Metallumcola ferriviriculae: one gene and its partner. The protein of the gene in region 1 interacts with the protein of each later gene in a pairwise test. Links are inferred from orthologs where the notes say so. Each region holds a gene or a part of one and is shown on either strand. Other genes may lie near its edges. The genes, in order: MFMK1_RS12625 and ileS.

Region 1 (8,221 bases):
GTGGCATTTGCGGGGATGATAGCGGCTGTTCTGCTTGCCGGGGGACATGGTTTGGTTATCTCCATTGGCGTCGCCTTATTGGCGGGCATGGCCCTGGGTTCTATCAATGGTTTTCTTACCACAAAAGCCAAGGTGCCGGCATTTATCGTGACGCTGGCCATGATGGTTGCGGCCAGAGGTTTGGCGCTGTTAGTCACCGATGGCAGGCCGGTTTTCAATTTGCCGGCGGCGTTTAATTGGCTGGGCGCTGGGTTTATTGGGCCCTTTCCAGTCAGTGGGCTGCTGTGGTTGTTGATTACTTTGATTGCCGTATTGGTACTGACGTACACAACGTTTGGCAGAAGTCTTTATGCTATCGGCGGAAATGCGGAGTCAGCCAGGCTGTCGGGTATTAGGGTGGAAAGAAATATTATTATTGTCTTTGCCATTTCCGGGATGCTGTCAGCATTGGCCGGTGTGGTATTGGCTTCATGGCTGACAGTTGGACAGCCTACCGCAGCAAAGGGGCTGGAACTGGATGCAATTGCAGCAGTTGTTCTCGGCGGAACTAATTTATTTGGCGGCAGCGGCGGTGTGCTGGGTACTTTCGGCGGGGTCTGGTTGATGGCCATCATTACTAATATTTTTAACTTATTAGGTTTATCTTCATATTATCAGATGATTTTTATGGGTCTGATTATTGTAGCGGCCCTGATATTAAATCAGTTTGTTGCAAATAGAGACTAGTGTATGGAGGTGGTGCGTGCCAGGAAAGCTGAAATAAAAGTGTCTTAAATTTAGCATGGAAAAAGAAAAATTGGGAGGTCAGTGATAATGTTTAATAAGAAATTGATTATTCTACTGATGGTAACTTTACTAGCAATGACGTTAGTGGCGGGTTGCTCTGGTGACAAGGCACCTGAAGGAGATGTTGCAGACAATGGCGCAGAGGAACAGCTTGTTATTGGTTTTTCCCAGGTAACTTTGGATTCTCCTTTCTATGTAGCATTGATGGAAGCTGCAGAAGCAAAGGCTGATGAAATGGGTGCCAAGCTGGTATATGTAGACGCGCAAAATGATATCGCAAAACAGAACAAGGACGTGCAGGACTTGATTACCCGTGGGATCGACATCCTGTTGTTAAATGCAGTTAACCCCTCAGGTGTTGCTCCGGCAATCAAGGCTGCGGAGGAAGCAGGCATTCCGGTAATTGCAGTTGACCGTCCGGCACAAGGTGAAGTAGCTACTTTCGTGGGCCGTGACAATAAAGCTATGGGTAAATTAGCTGGTGAGCTGGCCGTTGATTTGTTAGGCGGCGTAGGCGCAGCTGAAGGTAAGGTTATTGAAATCCAAGGCGCTGCCGGTGGTCAGGTTATGATGGATCGTCGTGACGGTTTCCATGAGCCGCTTGAGCAGGAAGCCGGTGTTGAAATTGTTCAAAGTCCTTACGCTGATTACGTTCGTGCTAACGCAGTGACTGCATTCCAGGATTTACTGCAAGCGAATCCTGATGTAAACTTAGTTTATGCTCATAATGACGACATGGCTTTAGGTGCGTACCAGGTTCTTGAGCAGAATGATATGCTTGGTGATGTTAAAATTATCGGTGTTGATGGTTTGATGGAAGCTATCCAAAAAATGGAGACCGGCAACTATCATGGTACTGTCTTAAATGACCCCGGTTACTTGGGTGAAGTGGCTGTAGAAACTGCACTGGGAGTATTAGACGGAGAGGAATATCCTGAATTCGTAGATGCAGGTACTTCTTTAATTACACCTGATAATGCAGCAGACTATATCAATCCTGATTTAGTATTTGCAAGTAAGCAGTAAGGGCATCCCCAAAATTAAAGAACTGTAGGCAGCACTTCTTTAACATCAGTTGAGGACACCCTTAACTTAAAAGTATATCATACCATAGACATCCTGCCAATAATTGGCAGGATGTTACATAAGAAGGGGGGGTAAATGATGACAAAAAATGAGATGGCAAAAATGATTGACCATACCTTATTAAAAGCTGAAGCAGCAGCAGATGCAGTTAAGAAATTATGTCAAGAAGCGGCGGGTAATAACTTCGCTTCTGTGTGTATTAACCCCTCATATGTGAAATTAGCGTCACTAGAGTTGGCAGAAAGTGATGTCGATGTCTGTACGGTAATTGGCTTTCCACTGGGAGCGACTACCTGGCAGGCCAAAGCATTCGAAGCGAAACAGGCGGTGACAGACGGTGCGGCAGAAGTAGATATGGTGATAAATGTCGGCGCGCTAAAAAGCGGCATGGTTGAGCTGGTGGAGCAGGAAATTAAAGCGGTAGTTAAGGCAGCAGGGGCCGATGTTCTTGTCAAAGTAATTATCGAAACTTGTTACTTAACCGATGAAGAAAAAGTGGCTGCCTGCAAAGCCGCCAAACAGGCCGGCGCAGACTTTGTTAAGACCAGTACCGGTTTTGGCACCGGTGGCGCCACCGAAGCAGATATCAAGCTGATGCGTGATACCGTGGGACCAGAAATGGGCGTAAAAGCATCCGGCGGCGTGCGTACCTATCAGGATGCAACGACCATGATTAACGCCGGCGCCACCCGCATCGGCGCTAGTGCGGGAATTAAGATAATATCCGAAATGGAATAACTTAAAATAAGTGACACCCCCCGGTGCCTGACACCAAAAGGGTGTCTAAAATAAGTGACACCCCCCGGTGCCTGACACCAAAAGGGTGTCACTTATTTTTTTTGAGACACCCCCCTGGTGCCTTGAGACACCCCCCTGGTGCCTGACCCCATTTTGTCACAATTTAACAAGGAATTTATCGGGAAATGTCGAATTAACTTATATAACCAGTACTAGCTAAATGAGATCAGTCAGGGGTAATTATAATGCAGATGTACCTTAATATATCGTTTTTCCTATCTGCGGAACATTGGATAGTGATTGACGGCAAAAAAGGACAACCGCATACTCACATATGGGAAATCAGTGCGAAAATTGCCAGTGAGAGTTTTAATGGTACTGACCTGGGAACTGGATTTACAGAAGTAGAATCTGTGGTCAGGAAGTATCTTTCCTATTATGAAGGAAAAACCCTCAATTTATTAAAGCCATTTGACCGGTTTAGCCCTTCCACAGAGAATCTTGGCTTGTATTTTTCTCAAGGTATCAAGGGGAAGCTTGCTGAGCACGGTTTTGTTCTGATGGAATTAGCCATCAGCGAATCCCCCACCCGAGGCTTTGTGGTAACGGGACTCCAAGAAGATGCGGGCTTCATCGGTGGTGCATTGCCTGATGAATTTTACCAACAGCATCAGGGCCCGGTGGATACGGAGCCGGCGGGAAGCGCAGCAGTAGTAGTATCCGGCGAAGATGTACTTGAGGATGCGGCACAAGAGGCAGCTGCTACTGATGAAGAAAAAATGGAAGATGAGGAAGAAGATACGCAGCAGGGTGATAATCTGGAGTCTGCGGCTGTAGAAGAAGGAAAAACTGTTTGGCGGGTATTTTGGGCTTTATTAGTTATATTTTGCGTTAATCTCCTGATATATTATCCGGTATTATTCACCAAGGCTCAGCTGCCGTGGGGCTCAGACTCTATGGGGCACGTATTTAAGGCGGAGTATTTATACCAAGCTATCATGCAGGGTGATTGGTTTCCGCGTTATTTGGCAGATTGGTATAACGGTATTGATCCGTTTCGTTACTGGGCGCCGCTTCCTTATTATGTGCTTGCGCTGGTAAGATTTTTTACCGGGGATATGGTCAGGGCGGTGAATTTATTTTTGTTTATCGTTAGTTTTGTGGGCAGCGGCAGCTGGCTGCTTTTTCGTAACAGGTTGACGCTGGTTCATTCAGTTGCACTAGCTCTGATTTGGGTGGTGGTACCTGAAAACCTGCGGGTAGGTTTTTCTGAAGGTAATGTTCCGCGTATGTTGGCTCTCATGTTTTTGCCTCTCTTAATATATCTCGTTCTTGCTATCCAAAACTCTGAAAAAAGGGGCATAAAGATAGTTGCATTGGCTGCTACGGTCAGCCTTATTATTCTGTCCCACGCGATGATGGGTGCTTTATTCCTGATTACTCTTACCTTATATTTATTTCTTATTATGCTGTTTGGTGGTACATCCTTTAAGGATTTCATACGCACGGTTGGTGTCTTTGTTGTCGGTATTTTACTGACTTGCTGGTGGCTTGTACCTAGCTTAGTTGGTGGTATTACCGGGGTAAATGCCGAGGCCGCCACTGACACCATGCGGTACTTTTCCCCGGTGGTTCGGCTAAATCCTTGGGAGCGTTTACATAATTACGATGCCTTTTACTTTGGCATCAGTTATTTTGTTTTAGCCCTTGCTGCGTTGTTTCAGTGGTCCAGGAAAAAAGTTTATCAAAAGGCAGCCCTGGTGCTGGGGTTATTGGTTTTTGCCGCTTCTACCACTTATTTTCGGCCAATATATAACCAACTGCCGTTTCATCATTTGCTGTGGCCTGATCGGGCAACATCGGCGGGAATTGCCTTATTACTGCTAGGTATTGTGGAAGTGCCGGATATAAGCAGCCTTATCGATAGGAGACAGCTGAAGCGGGCGCTCATTCCCATCCTTGTTGTGATGCTCTTATTTGCTGATGGCTACATGTCCACCAGGTTAATCACTGCGAGAGAAAGTATTCCTAGCAGCCTAGACCGGGCGTTGACAGCGGCGGTGGATGCGAATGCCGGCTTCAAGGTGGCCATGCTTGACCTAAGCGGGGAAGGGTCAATGCCTTCGTACCTGATATCGGAAAAACATCAGCGGGGGCAGATATTTGGCTGGGCTTGGCAGGGAGCTGAGACCGGGCAAAATATCGTCTTATTAAATACTGCGCTGCAGCACGGTTGGTATGACTATCTTTTTGATCGTTTGATTGAAATGGGTGCTACCAGCTTGATTGTAAAGGAAGAATTATTGACAGACCGGGATCTTTTTCGGGCGAAAGCAGCAGATTTTGGTTTTCGCTTCGTGGAGGAATTTGATGGGTTGTCTGGCTATGTCAAAGATGGGACGCCATATCTAGTGTCTGCTGATTATCAGATTCTTGGCATTGGGCGGTTTGCACCTAATCTGGCGATGATATTTCCGCAGATTAAGCTCGGCGCTTTTGCTGAGGTGGATAAATATAGTTTGGCGGAGCTAAAGCAGTATAAAACCTTGCTGCTGTCGGGTTTTGACTGGTTATCAAAAAAAGCTGCCGAGGAGCTGATACTTGATTATGCCAACAGTGGCGGTAGAGTGTTAGTAGATTTGACCGGTGCACCGAAAGATGTATTTTCTAAACGAACTTCTTTTTTGGGTGTGGTGGCCGAGCCGGTAATTATGCGTGAGCAGCCGTTGATCAGTGTTAGTGACAGAGCGGTAAGATTGCGCAGCCTGCCGCCGGAGCACTTACCGTGGAAGACCTTTGTGTTGGAGGGGATGGATAAGGTATCATCCCTGGTAACCTATTATAACCAACAGCGGCCAATAGAAGGATATAAAATGTATCAAGATACCAACATCTATTTTATGGGGTTAAACCTGCCCTACTATGCCTTTCTTACTGAGGACCCGGAAGTGCTGAATATGCTGGGCAGCATATTGCATGCGGAACCGGGGCGCACGGTGGTGCGGGACATTGTACCGCTGGATATCTTTGAGCCGAACAGCGGCGGGGTGCATTTGAGTTTTAATTTGCCCGCTGAATTGAGCAACGACTGGATGGTCATTCCGATGGCATATCTGGACAGCATGGAAATTAAATCTAACAGCCCGGCGGATGTTGAAGTTGGCAGGCTGCATAACTTGATTGAATTTAAGGGGAAGGCAGGGGATTACCGGATGGAGATTATTAACCATTGGCCGCAGGCAACTAAGGCCGGGGGACTGATGTCGCTGCTGGGTGTGATGCTCTTGGCGATGCTTTTATCAGGCAGGCGGATTCCTTTTTTGGTTAAGGCTGTGAAACGTACCACCGGGCTGACAGTGTTGTTGCTGTTGATGGTACTGGTGCTGGTTCCTCAGTCTGCCCTGGCCGCGGATGCTATCAACCTGGACGGGGAATTTGATGATTGGCTTAATATGCCTCATGTGGACGACCCTGAGGGCGATGTGCGCAATGTTTCCCAGATGTCCTATACTGCCGGGGATACCAGGCGTGTATATTGGGGCACCAATGACGGGGAGTCGAAGCTTTACTTTAGCTTTAAGCGATATCCTTCCACGGTAAAGCAGGACCAGAATCTAAAGATGTCCGGCAAGATTATCTTTGATATTAATAATAATGGTAGCTATATGGACGATGCGGACAAAGTAGGTTATTTTCAGTATAACCCCAACTCCGGCAAGGTGAGGGTGCGCCTTTACCGAAATGAGCCGCTCAGCGATGCACCGCTTTGGAAAGATATCGGCAACTGGGGTGAGAAGGGGAAAGGCCTACAGTTTGAATTTTATTTTCCTTTTGATGAACTGGGTATCATAGCTAACCAGCCTATTCGCTTTTATGCCATGACGTCCTTTATTAAAAATGATGTTCCCAAGCAAAATGATGAATGGGTACTGGACCCCAATTTTGACGATTTTTACTTATATAAGCACGACTTTGACATTATACCCAACCGGGGCGCCGGCGGTGAAATACGCGATATTCAGATAACACCTGTTCCGGCGCTGGGATATTTCTTGTTACTGGTGTTTGTGGTGGTAGCTGTCGCAGGTGGGATAATCACTATTCAGAAAAAGAAGCCGGTTTCATGGAAAAATTAACTCTTTTCTTGCCCATAATCGTTGTCTGGCTGGCTATACTGCTTTTCTTTTATATCTATAGGATAAGGGTGTTTTACTTTATCTGGGGTTCAGTAGGTTTGGCGCTGATTATGGCTTTTATGTTGCAAAACACCACGGTGGAATACCGCCTCAGTCAATTGGCGATTGGTATCTTGACCAGTATCAATCAGATGTTGGGTATTCCTGTGGTACCTTTTCAAGCGGCGGGTACTATCCTGATGACCGGCACGCAAATCAGCGGCTATACTTCGCTTGAAGTGGGTACTGAGTGTTCGGGGCTGTTGGAAATCAGCGTTTATCTGGGATTGGCAGTTTTTTATCCGGTGCTCCGCAGGCAGAAGAAGGTATATGCTCTGGTTGTGGGCAGCGCTTTAATTTTTATCATCAACATTGTTCGGGTAGAGCTGATAATAGCGGCTGTTTATTACTGGGGTAGGAATGCCATCTTTATTGCCCATACCATTTTAGGCCGGGGTGTATTTTTCTTGTTGATGCTGATGCTGTATTGGTTTTTCTTTACCAAAAGGACAATGTTCTTTTTAAATAAACAAGGAAATTAGGGTTACCAATGACTAAAGAATTTTTATGGAATTTCATCATTTTTTGGGGTATTTGGCTGCTCATTCCCATGATGCTGGATGGGGTGATAGCCGCCAAACATATTATTTTTTCCTGGCGCATGTTGAGAAAGGAGCAGCGTGAGGATAAAGATTTGAGCATTAGTTACTATCCCCGGGTGTCGATAGTAGTGCCGGTGCATAATTCTGAAGGAACACTGCATGCCTGCCTGACATCAATTTTTGCACAAAATTACCCTCGTGAGCGAATCGAGGTGTTTTTGATAGATAATGGCAGCAGTGACGATAGTTTTCGCGTTTTTAACCGGTTTTCCAACGCACATGGTGGTCTCTGCCTGCGCTGGGTGAGGATCGAGGAGGCAGGAAAAGCAAAAGCGCTCAACTCCGGTGTTTTTTTGGGTAACAGCGAAATCATCATCAATTTGGATTCCGATGCTCAGATCGGCCCTAATGTGGTGCTGGAAACTGTTCATGCGATGTTTCTTAATGATCAAGTCGCCGGTGCTACCGGAGCTATCCTGATAGATCATAAGCAGATTAATAAGAAGTCGCTTGGGCTGAGGCTGCTGCAGCATTGTGAACTGCTTGAATACTTGGAAGCCTTTTTTGTGGGCAGGAAATACCAATCTCACAGAAATAGATTGTTTACCTTGGCCGGCGCGTTTTCTTGTTTTAACAGGAGGTCGCTGCTTAACACTCATTTATATGATTCTAACTCAATTTCTGAGGATACAAAGATGACTTTTGAGCTGCGCATGCGCAACGACCAGCAGAAACTTATTTTTATGGATAAAGCAAAGATATACTTGGAGCCGATTTCTTCTTGGGCTAAGCTTTATTCTCAAAGGGTGCGCTGGCAGAGAGGAGAACTGGAAG
Region 2 (8,812 bases), 670 kb from region 1 along the record:
AGTCACTTAGCATCATCCCCTACCTTGATAGTAACTTATACAAAACTGGATTTTTTATTATTTTGCCTGTAAAGCCATATTTTAAACAATTTTTTGGACAACAACTCAACCTAATCTTTTTTATATTTTATGCATAAAGGTACACAAAAAAAACTCCATCCAAAAGAGGACGGAGTTGCTAAAGTTTTGCCGAAGTTCCCTTATAAATTTTTTACAACCGTAGCGCAGCGTTTGCAAACAGTCGTGTGGTCGGGGTCCTGACCCACATAATCACTGAACTGCCAACAACGTTCGCACTTTTCGCCCGGCGCCTGTCCTGCCTGAATAGTTAAATCAGGAACTTCCTGGCTGGTAACTGCATCAGCCGGTGCCTTATCCAGTTGTAAGAGCCTTACATCGGAGACAATAAAAATTTCGGAAAGCCGATCACGGAGCGGCTCCAGGAATTCGTATAATTTGCCGCCGGCATAAAGATTTACCTGCGCATTCAACGAATGGCCAATAACTTTCTGTTGCCGGGCTTTTTCCAATACCTTGGCAACTTCTTCCCTAATACTGATAATCTTAGCCCATTTTTCTTCCAATTGGACGTCAAAATACTTTTCTTCGACTTGGGGCCATGCTGCCAGTTGAACACTAAACAAATCTTCTTCTTTTGGCAGATGCTGCCAGATTTCCTCACTGGTAAAAGCCAACACCGGTGCCAGAAGACGTACCAAAGTATCAATAATTTTGTAAATAGTGGTTTGTATCGCTCTTCGCATATCACTGTCCGGTTCTGAACAATATAACCTATCTTTGATAATATCGAGGTAAAATGAACTCATATCCACCACACAAAAATTGTGCACGGCATGATAAACCACATGAAACTCATAAGTTTCATAAGCATTAGTTACTTTAGCTACCAGCTTGTTAAGACGCATCAGTGCCCAACGGTCCAACTCCGACAGTTTATCATCGGATACCATATCTTTACTCGGGTCGAAGTCATAAAGATTACTTATGATAAATCGGGAGGTATTTCTGATTTTGCGGTATGCTTCTGTCATCTGCTTCATGATATTGGGTGATGCAGCCACATCCCGCTTGTAATCAGCAGAACTTACCCAAAGCCTCAAGATGTCGGCGCCCATTTTGTCGCTTACTTCCATGGGGTCAATACCATTCCCCAGCGATTTAGACATTTTTCTACCCTTCTCATCCACCAAAAAACCATGGGTTAAAACTGCCTTATATGGCGCCTTACCCCGAGTGGCTACTGCTGTTGATAAGGAAGAGTTAAACCAGCCCCGATGTTGGTCACTTCCTTCTAGATAAAGGTCAGCCGGCCATGCCAACTCAGGACGCTGCTCTAGTACCGCTGCATGGCTGGAACCAGAATCAAACCATACGTCCATAATGTCTGTTTCCTTATGGAATTCGCCGTGGCCGCATTTATCACACTTTAACCCTTCGGGTACCAATTCGTTGGCTTCCTTGGCAAACCAAATATTAGAACCGTGTTCGCGGAACAAATCCTGAACATGATTGATGGTCTCATCATTGATAATTTCCTTATTACATTTATCACAATAGAAAATAGGAATGGGCACGCCCCAAGTGCGTTGACGAGAAATACACCAATCACCGCGTTCTGCAACCATATTATGAATACGGTCTTTACCCCATGCAGGTATCCATTGTACCTGGTCAATTTCATCTAACGCATTTTGACGAAAACCGTCAATTGAGGCAAACCACTGTTCGGTTGCCCGAAATATGACCGGATGTTTGCAGCGCCAACAATGGGGATATTGGTGCTTGATAAAAGACAGGTTTAATAAAGCTCCTGCCTGATCCAACGCTTCAGTAACAGCCTTATTGCCTTCATCATATTTAAGTCCGCTGAATTGTCCGACTTCATCGGTAAATCGGCCATTATCATCAATTGGAGATAATATTTGCAGGTTATATGCTTTACCTACTTCATAATCCTCAAGACCATGGCCGGGAGCAGTGTGTACGCAGCCGGTCCCTTGTTCAAGGGTAACATGGTCACCGAGAATAACCAAGGAATCCCGTTCAAAGAGGGGATGTCGACATACGATTCGTTCCAGATCAGACCCCTGGAAATTGCCTACAACAGAATAATCTTCAATGCCGCACTGTTCCATCACCTGCTGAGACAATTCCTTGGCTACCAAAAGCTTTCCTTGGGGTGTTTCCAACAACACATATTCAAACTGTGGTTGAACAGCTATCGCCAAATTAGCAGGGATAGTCCAGGGCGTGGTCGTCCAGATAACTACAAAAGTATTATCTTCAGGGAGAACGTCTAGTCCGTCCTTAACCGCAAACTTAACAAAAATAGACGGAGATTTTTTGTCTTGATAGTCAATTTCTGCCTCTGCTAGTGCAGTCTGGCAATCTGCGCACCAGTAAACCGGTTTTAACCCTTTATAAATAAATCCTTTTTTGGCCATCTCGCCAAAAACACCAATTTGGGCCGCTTCAAATTCCGGAGCTAAAGTAATGTAAGGCCTGTCCCAGTCACCACGTATTCCTAAGCGCTTAAATTGTTCTTTTTGAATTTCAACAAATTTCAATGCATATTCCGTGCACTCATTCCTAAACTCTACAATGCTGGTCTTGTCCCTATCTAACCCTAAGTTCTTAATCGCCTGCTGCTCAATTGGCAGGCCGTGGGTATCCCATCCCGGAACATATGGTGCATCATAACCGGCCATAGAACGGTACTTTACCACCATATCCTTAAGGACCTTATTTAACGTATGACCCAAATGTATGTTGCCGTTCGCATAAGGGGGGCCATCATGAAGAATGAATTTGGGTTTTCCCTGTGATTGCTCCTGCACCTTCTGGTAGATATCTTCCCTTTCCCACATTGCCAGAACCTCTGGTTCACGCTGGGGTAATTTAGCCCGCATGGGGAAGTCGGTCTTAGGTAAATTTAGTGTCTCATTGTATTCCATTTTTCGTCACCTCTTCAGACTTTCGTTTGTTTTTTATTAAATAAATAAAACCCCTCATCCTTTAAGGACGAGAGGTAACCCGCGGTACCACCTTAATTACAGGTATTAGCTAACCTGTCTCTTACCATGCATTAACGGCGCACACCGAAAAACCCTACTTGTTAAATCTTTTCGGGGTTTTAGTTCAGGAGTGATATTGTCCAATGCATGTACCCGGCTTCCACCTTTCCGAGTTCGCTGCAAACAGAGGTATTTGACAACTAGTCTCCTTCATCACTTTTGTCTATAAAATTAGCTATTATTATACCGATAAGAAAAACATAAGTCAAATTCACTCAGTTAAACCACGTATATCTGCAGCAGACACACCCTTAATCTCCAAGGTTTTTGTTCTTCCCTTAAATCCAGCCACCAATTTAACGTTCTTCTTCGGTACAGAAAGCCTATTCGCGAAAAATTCCACACAGGCTTTATTCGCCTCACCGTCCACCGGCGGCGCAGTAAGTCTTAGCTTTAACATATCCTGGTAGACACCAGAAACTTCGTTCTTCGATGCTCTGGGCTGAACCCTAATCCTAAAGCGTACCACATCGTCAGTATGCTCAATATTAAGCACGGTCTATTCCTCCACACTAAGGCTTTGACCCGAGGCAGCTTCCTCCAACAGCTCAATTTGACTGAGCAGCGCCGCTTTGAATTGAGCTTTAAACACTTTGGTCTGCTGTATTAACCTTCGCTGCTCTTCATTTATTTTTGCCGTTTGTGCTTCTGCCGCTGATACAATTTTTTCTCCCTTAAATCTTGCCTCATTATAGAGCATTTCCGCTTCCTTTTCGGCATTTTTGCGCAATTCGTCGGCAGTTTCTTGAGCTAATACCAAAGTCTTATTAAGTGTCCCTTCAAGATCACGGTAATGAGAGAGACTCTCCTCCATTTCAGCAAATTCCTGTTTGAGTCTAAGGTTTTCCTTATATAGCTGCTCATAATCCTTAAGTACTTTATCCAAGAAGTTATCAACTTCCTCTTCATTATAACCGCGAATGGAGCGGCGGAATTCCTTTTCACCAATGTCCAATGGAGTAAGCATCGTGGTTCCCTCCCTTTTTCCCCTCTATTTTCGACAGTCAAACCCCCGATACCTGCTTATGGTATTCTGGTTCAACCTAAAATAACTAAATCCAGCGTTCCAGCACCAAGTGCTGGCGACCTTTCTTACTCTTTCCTTTTATTTCTTTCACCATTACCCTGCCTCTGTTGCGACAGGATATAAGATCCCCCACTTCAACATCCGCCGCTGAGTTAGTCTCAGGTTTCCAATTCAATCGCACTCGCTGCGCCTTGATTTCGCTACTCATTTTGCTGCGAGAAACTCCAAATCCCGCTGCCGCTACAGTATCTAGCCTCATAGATGCTACAGTCGCCGTGATAGTTTTACTTTTGGTCTCAGCAAATTCCAGATTATTAACGCTGCGAATTTCTGTAGTCACCGGCACCTGATGAATACTTGTCAAATTTATATCCGCGTACTGAGCAACCTCCCTATCCATCAATACTTGACACCCTTGTGACATCACAAGCAGGTCTCCCACCATTTCCCGCTTGATCCCCATGGATAATATCGCCCCTAAGAAATCCCGATGGCTGACGTGAATAAAACTAAAATTCCCTTCTATCCACAGGCAGACTATATTAGAAGATAGCTGCTCCTTAGCAATAAATTGAGGTGCTACCACCAGTCGCTTACGTTCTGCAGCAGCATAGCCCCCCAAAAAGTCAAAACTAATATCCGCAATATTTTTTAAAACCCCTACAGCCAACTCAGCGTGATAGGGGTCAAGAAAGTTTGAAATCTGCTCCTTATTTCGCTCAATAGCATTATCCACCAGGTCAAGTAAGCGTATCAATGTTTCGCGTGCTTCTCTATCGTTAATATGTGATAAAAGCTGTTGCCTGTCCAACATTCGTTTCAACACCTCAAACTTTTGTCATTTCTTAAAATAACCTTAGTAATAAATACCTAACAAAATATAGCACCATAATCGCAATAAACGGAGAAAAATCCACTGGCAAAGTACCTCTAGGCATGAGCCGCCTGAAGGGCGCTAAAATTGGTTCAGTAGTTTCGTTAATAAAACGGACTACCGGATGATAAGGATCGGGACGAATAAAAGAAAGAAACACCCTCGCTATTATCAGCCAGTACACCACTTCAAAAGCTATGTCAATAATTAATCTTAAATCAAAAGGCATTTGCTTCACTCCCCATTTAATTCGGCTGCTCGGTTCATGGCTGTGATGACAGCTTCAATCAGTGCCGCGCGCACACCATTTTTTTCCAACGAATACAATGCTGAAATGGTAGTACCGCCCGGTGAGGTCACTGCATCTTTCAACTGTGCCGGATGACTCCCGGTTTCTTTGACCATAGCGGCAGAGCCAATTACAGTCTGTGTGGCAAGTTGTAGGGCCATGTGCCTATCCAACCCGGCCAAGACACCGGCGTCCGCTAATGCTTCTATTATTAAATAAACATACGCAGGGCCGCTGCCACTTAATCCAGTTACCGCATTTAGATACTTTTCTTCAGTAATAACGACCTGTCCCACCGACGACAAAATAGTTTTGGCTTTGGCTGAGTGCTCTTCCGTTACGGTTTCGCCTGGTGCCATTGCGGAAATACCCTGGCCAATAAGGCACGGTGTATTTGGCATAACGCGAATAATAGGTTGTTTGTCGGGCAGCATTTCAGATAACTTATTAATTGTAATACCTGCCGCAATAGAAACCACCAACCGATGAGAAAAGATCTCCCGCAGAGGGCCTACTACCCGCTGCATCAATTGAGGTTTTACTGCTAGGATTACCAAGTCTGCTTGAGAAATTACCCACTTATTATCAGAGGAAACATTTACCCCGTAAACTTCCTGTAAATACTTCTGTCTAGCTTCATTTATTTCTCCAACAAACACATTTTGCTGGGAAATCAGATTACTTGTCACGATACCGCTGATAATGGCTTCCGCCATTTTACCGCCACCGATAAAACCGATGGAATAATCCACGAGCTAACCTCCTTATCCAGAAAAATTATTCATAAATGAAAAAATATTCTTTTCACTTGTTTCTTCATCAAAATGTCCACTGATATCTATATTCTGTGGCATAAACAAGAATATAGCTGCTGACAATTTTTGCATACTCCCTCCCAATGCATAGGTAGAACCGCTAAGGAAATCTACTATCCGCTGCGCCACTTCTTTATCGGTGCTTTCTAAATTCAATATTACCGGCCTACGGTTTTTCAAATTATTAGCAATATCTTGCACCTCGTCAAAAGTTCGCGGCTTAAGAAACACCATCTTCACTGGCTGCTGAGCACTTTGTAAGCTCACTACATTAGCTTTACGATTCCGCTTCATTTCCTGCCAATCCGAAGTGTGTTCTTCCGGTTCGCTGTCATAGTAGTCATCCACGTCATCCTTCTCAAAACCTATAAAGGACAAAACCTTGTCAAGTACTTTATTACCCATATGGCCCCCTCCTTATGTATCTGTACGACTGCCAAATATGGCACTACCAACACGTACCATGGTAGCTCCTTCCTCTATAGCTACCATGTAATCGTTACTCATTCCCATTGACAATATATCCATATCAACACCCGCAAGTTCTAGTTGGGAAATCTCTTCCTTGAGCTCGCTTAGGCGTCGAAATATCGGGCGCGCTGCTTCGGCATCATCATTATGGGGAGCCATAGTCATCAAGCCCCGCACATGTATCTGCTTAAACTTCTGAACCCGCCGTATAAAAGGCAATACTTCTTCAACCGCCATTCCATGTTTACTCTCTTCTTGAGCTACATTAACTTGAATTAACACGGAAATGCATAATTTTTGCGCAGCAGCCCTTTTCTCCAACTCCTTTGCCAAGGACATCCTGTCCAAAGAATGTATTAAGCAGACCTTGTCAATTATGTACTTCACCTTATTGGATTGCAGATGGCCTATCATGTGCCATGATACCGGCGTGGAAACCCGTTCATATTTTTCCCTGATTTCCTGCACCTTATTTTCTCCGAAATGCCTCATACCTAAGCCAACTGCCTCATTTATGGTTTCCACGGGCAGTGTCTTGGTAACGGCGATTAGTTCTACATCCTGAGAACGGCGGCCTGAACTGGTCACAGCCCAGGCAATATTTCCCTTTACGCCATTTAACGCTTCTTCCATTGATGACATACTCCGGCCTCCTACATTAAAGGTTCTCTACAATGAAAATATTTCCTGCTATTTCTTCTGCAGGATTTTTCCCGCATTTGAAGCTACGCGCATATTGGGTTGAAGACCTTTGACTGCAACCTGTTCATTTAATCGTCCAATCACTTCTACCGGGACCCATTGTAAGTTTCCGTCCCTTGCTTGAAAAACGCCGGTCTTGCCACCCTTAATAACTAAAGCCGCTTCCGGCAGAATGATACCGGTATATTTCCTTCCTTGAACTATTACATTCAAACGAGTTTTACCGTCAGCAACACCGGCAGGAGCTTCCAACAGAGCAAGTCGGCGCCCATTGCTATTTTCCAAGCGCTTTATCACCGCACTTTGCACTAAGCCCGTACCTTTAACGGCTAAACTATCCCCTACCTTTAGTGTTGGGTAAAATCCCGATGTTAATTCAATAGCCAAAAACACGGGGCGCAGGTTATTTACAACCCTGGCAATTACCTCACCGCGGCTTACTCTATCGTTATCTCTTGTTCCTGCAGTACGCAGTGTCATTAATTTTTCTAAGTCCATCTGATTTATTAGTTTGGTGTTTGCAGGGACGGCGGATATATCGGTAGAAAGGTTTATAACACCAGCGATGGGCGTTTTCACTGTAAAAACTTTGCTCATACCATTGACATCAAAACCTGCCGCCTGTACTTCAGCTACTGCTGTTCCAACCGGTATCCGCATCCCGTCCTTGACCAAGTAATTAACTTGTCCCGATGCAGGGCTGGGAAGGTTTTCTCCTTCGGCAAATACCAGTGCCTCCACTTGAATACTTTCTTCCAGCGCTCCATTTTGCACGGGTTTCAGGTCAATCATATAACGCTCAACTATTTCTGTGGCATGAAACAGAGTGAATACCGCTATAACAATAAAAATCACTGCCCAAGCGAATTTTCTTCTGCGCTTTTGTTCTTGGTTTCTTTTTCCTCTTTTCATCTATGTCTCTCCCGGTTTTTATAAGTGTGTATTTTCTCTTTGCTTGACTCTCTACAACACATTAGCGGCAATACCAAAGTAAAATTATCTTTCACGCATGATCATAGCTGCCATGCGTCCCGTTTTTCCTTTATCCCGTCGATAAGAAAAGAATAATTCTTCCCGGCAGGAAGTACATAATCCCGTAATGTAAATATTATCCTTTGATAGGCCAACTTCCTGCAAAACTTTGCTATTGGCAGACCACAAGTTGAGCAGAGAATGCTCCTCGTCCTCGGTCTTAAAGATATCATCAACTTCGGAAAATGCCCTATGAAAAGCTTTCACCACCGGTTGGTCAACCTGATAACAACACGGTCCGATGGAGGGTCCGATAATTGCTCTTATATTCTTTAACTGGCAATTGTATGCTTGCCGCATCCGATTGACTGCCGCCGCGGCAATCTTTAGCACCGTACCTTTCCAACCCGCATGGACTACGCCCACAATGCCATTAGTCTCATCCAGCAGAAAGATTGGGACACAATCAGCATAAAATGTAACAAGGGGTAGCCCAACTTCCCGAGTCAACATACCGTCGGTATCCGTTAACGCGTAACTGTAGTCATCACTGCCTTGGCCGGCGTG

What was found.
Region 2: the proteins of MFMK1_RS12625 (region 1) and ileS interact in binary tests that used the Escherichia coli proteins (3 or more experiments, as listed by UniProt). The link is inferred for Metallumcola ferriviriculae from one-to-one orthologs.

The regions. Positions count from the first base shown.
Region 1 is NZ_CP121694.1:2,533,310-2,541,530, reverse strand. What follows is about bases 53-2,812. They hold MFMK1_RS12625 (substrate-binding domain-containing protein), read left to right. Parts: upstream 53-813; coding sequence 814-1,812; downstream 1,813-2,812. Other genes in these bases: deoC (deoxyribose-phosphate aldolase), read left to right, coding at 1,951-2,610; MFMK1_RS12630 (ABC transporter permease), read left to right, coding at 53-726. In the rest of the region: more of MFMK1_RS12630, read left to right, coding at 1-52; MFMK1_RS12615 (6-pyruvoyl-tetrahydropterin synthase-related protein), read left to right, coding at 2,856-6,746; exosortase family protein XrtG, read left to right, coding at 6,734-7,327; MFMK1_RS12605 (TIGR03111 family XrtG-associated glycosyltransferase), read left to right, coding at 7,336-8,221. UniProt on the Escherichia coli protein: Part of the ABC transporter complex RbsABC involved in ribose import. Binds ribose. Also serves as the primary chemoreceptor for chemotaxis.
Region 2 is NZ_CP121694.1:1,858,937-1,867,748, reverse strand. Bases 1-3,351 are described here. They hold ileS (isoleucine--tRNA ligase), read right to left. Parts: upstream 2,976-3,351; coding sequence 201-2,975; downstream 1-200. Other genes in these bases: MFMK1_RS09365 (DUF167 domain-containing protein), read right to left, coding at 3,307-3,351; gcvT (glycine cleavage system aminomethyltransferase GcvT), read right to left, coding at 1-6. Also shown: more of MFMK1_RS09365, read right to left, coding at 3,352-3,591; MFMK1_RS09360 (DivIVA domain-containing protein), read right to left, coding at 3,595-4,062; MFMK1_RS09355 (photosystem II electron transport protein, Sll1252 family), read right to left, coding at 4,148-4,936; MFMK1_RS09350 (YggT family protein), read right to left, coding at 4,968-5,225; proC (pyrroline-5-carboxylate reductase), read right to left, coding at 5,231-6,001; MFMK1_RS09340 (cell division protein SepF), read right to left, coding at 6,050-6,505; MFMK1_RS09335 (YggS family pyridoxal phosphate-dependent enzyme), read right to left, coding at 6,518-7,213; MFMK1_RS09330 (biotin/lipoyl attachment domain-containing protein), read right to left, coding at 7,262-8,185; peptidoglycan editing factor PgeF, read right to left, coding at 8,270-8,812. UniProt on the Escherichia coli protein: Catalyzes the attachment of isoleucine to tRNA(Ile). As IleRS can inadvertently accommodate and process structurally similar amino acids such as valine, to avoid such errors it has two additional distinct tRNA(Ile)-dependent editing activities.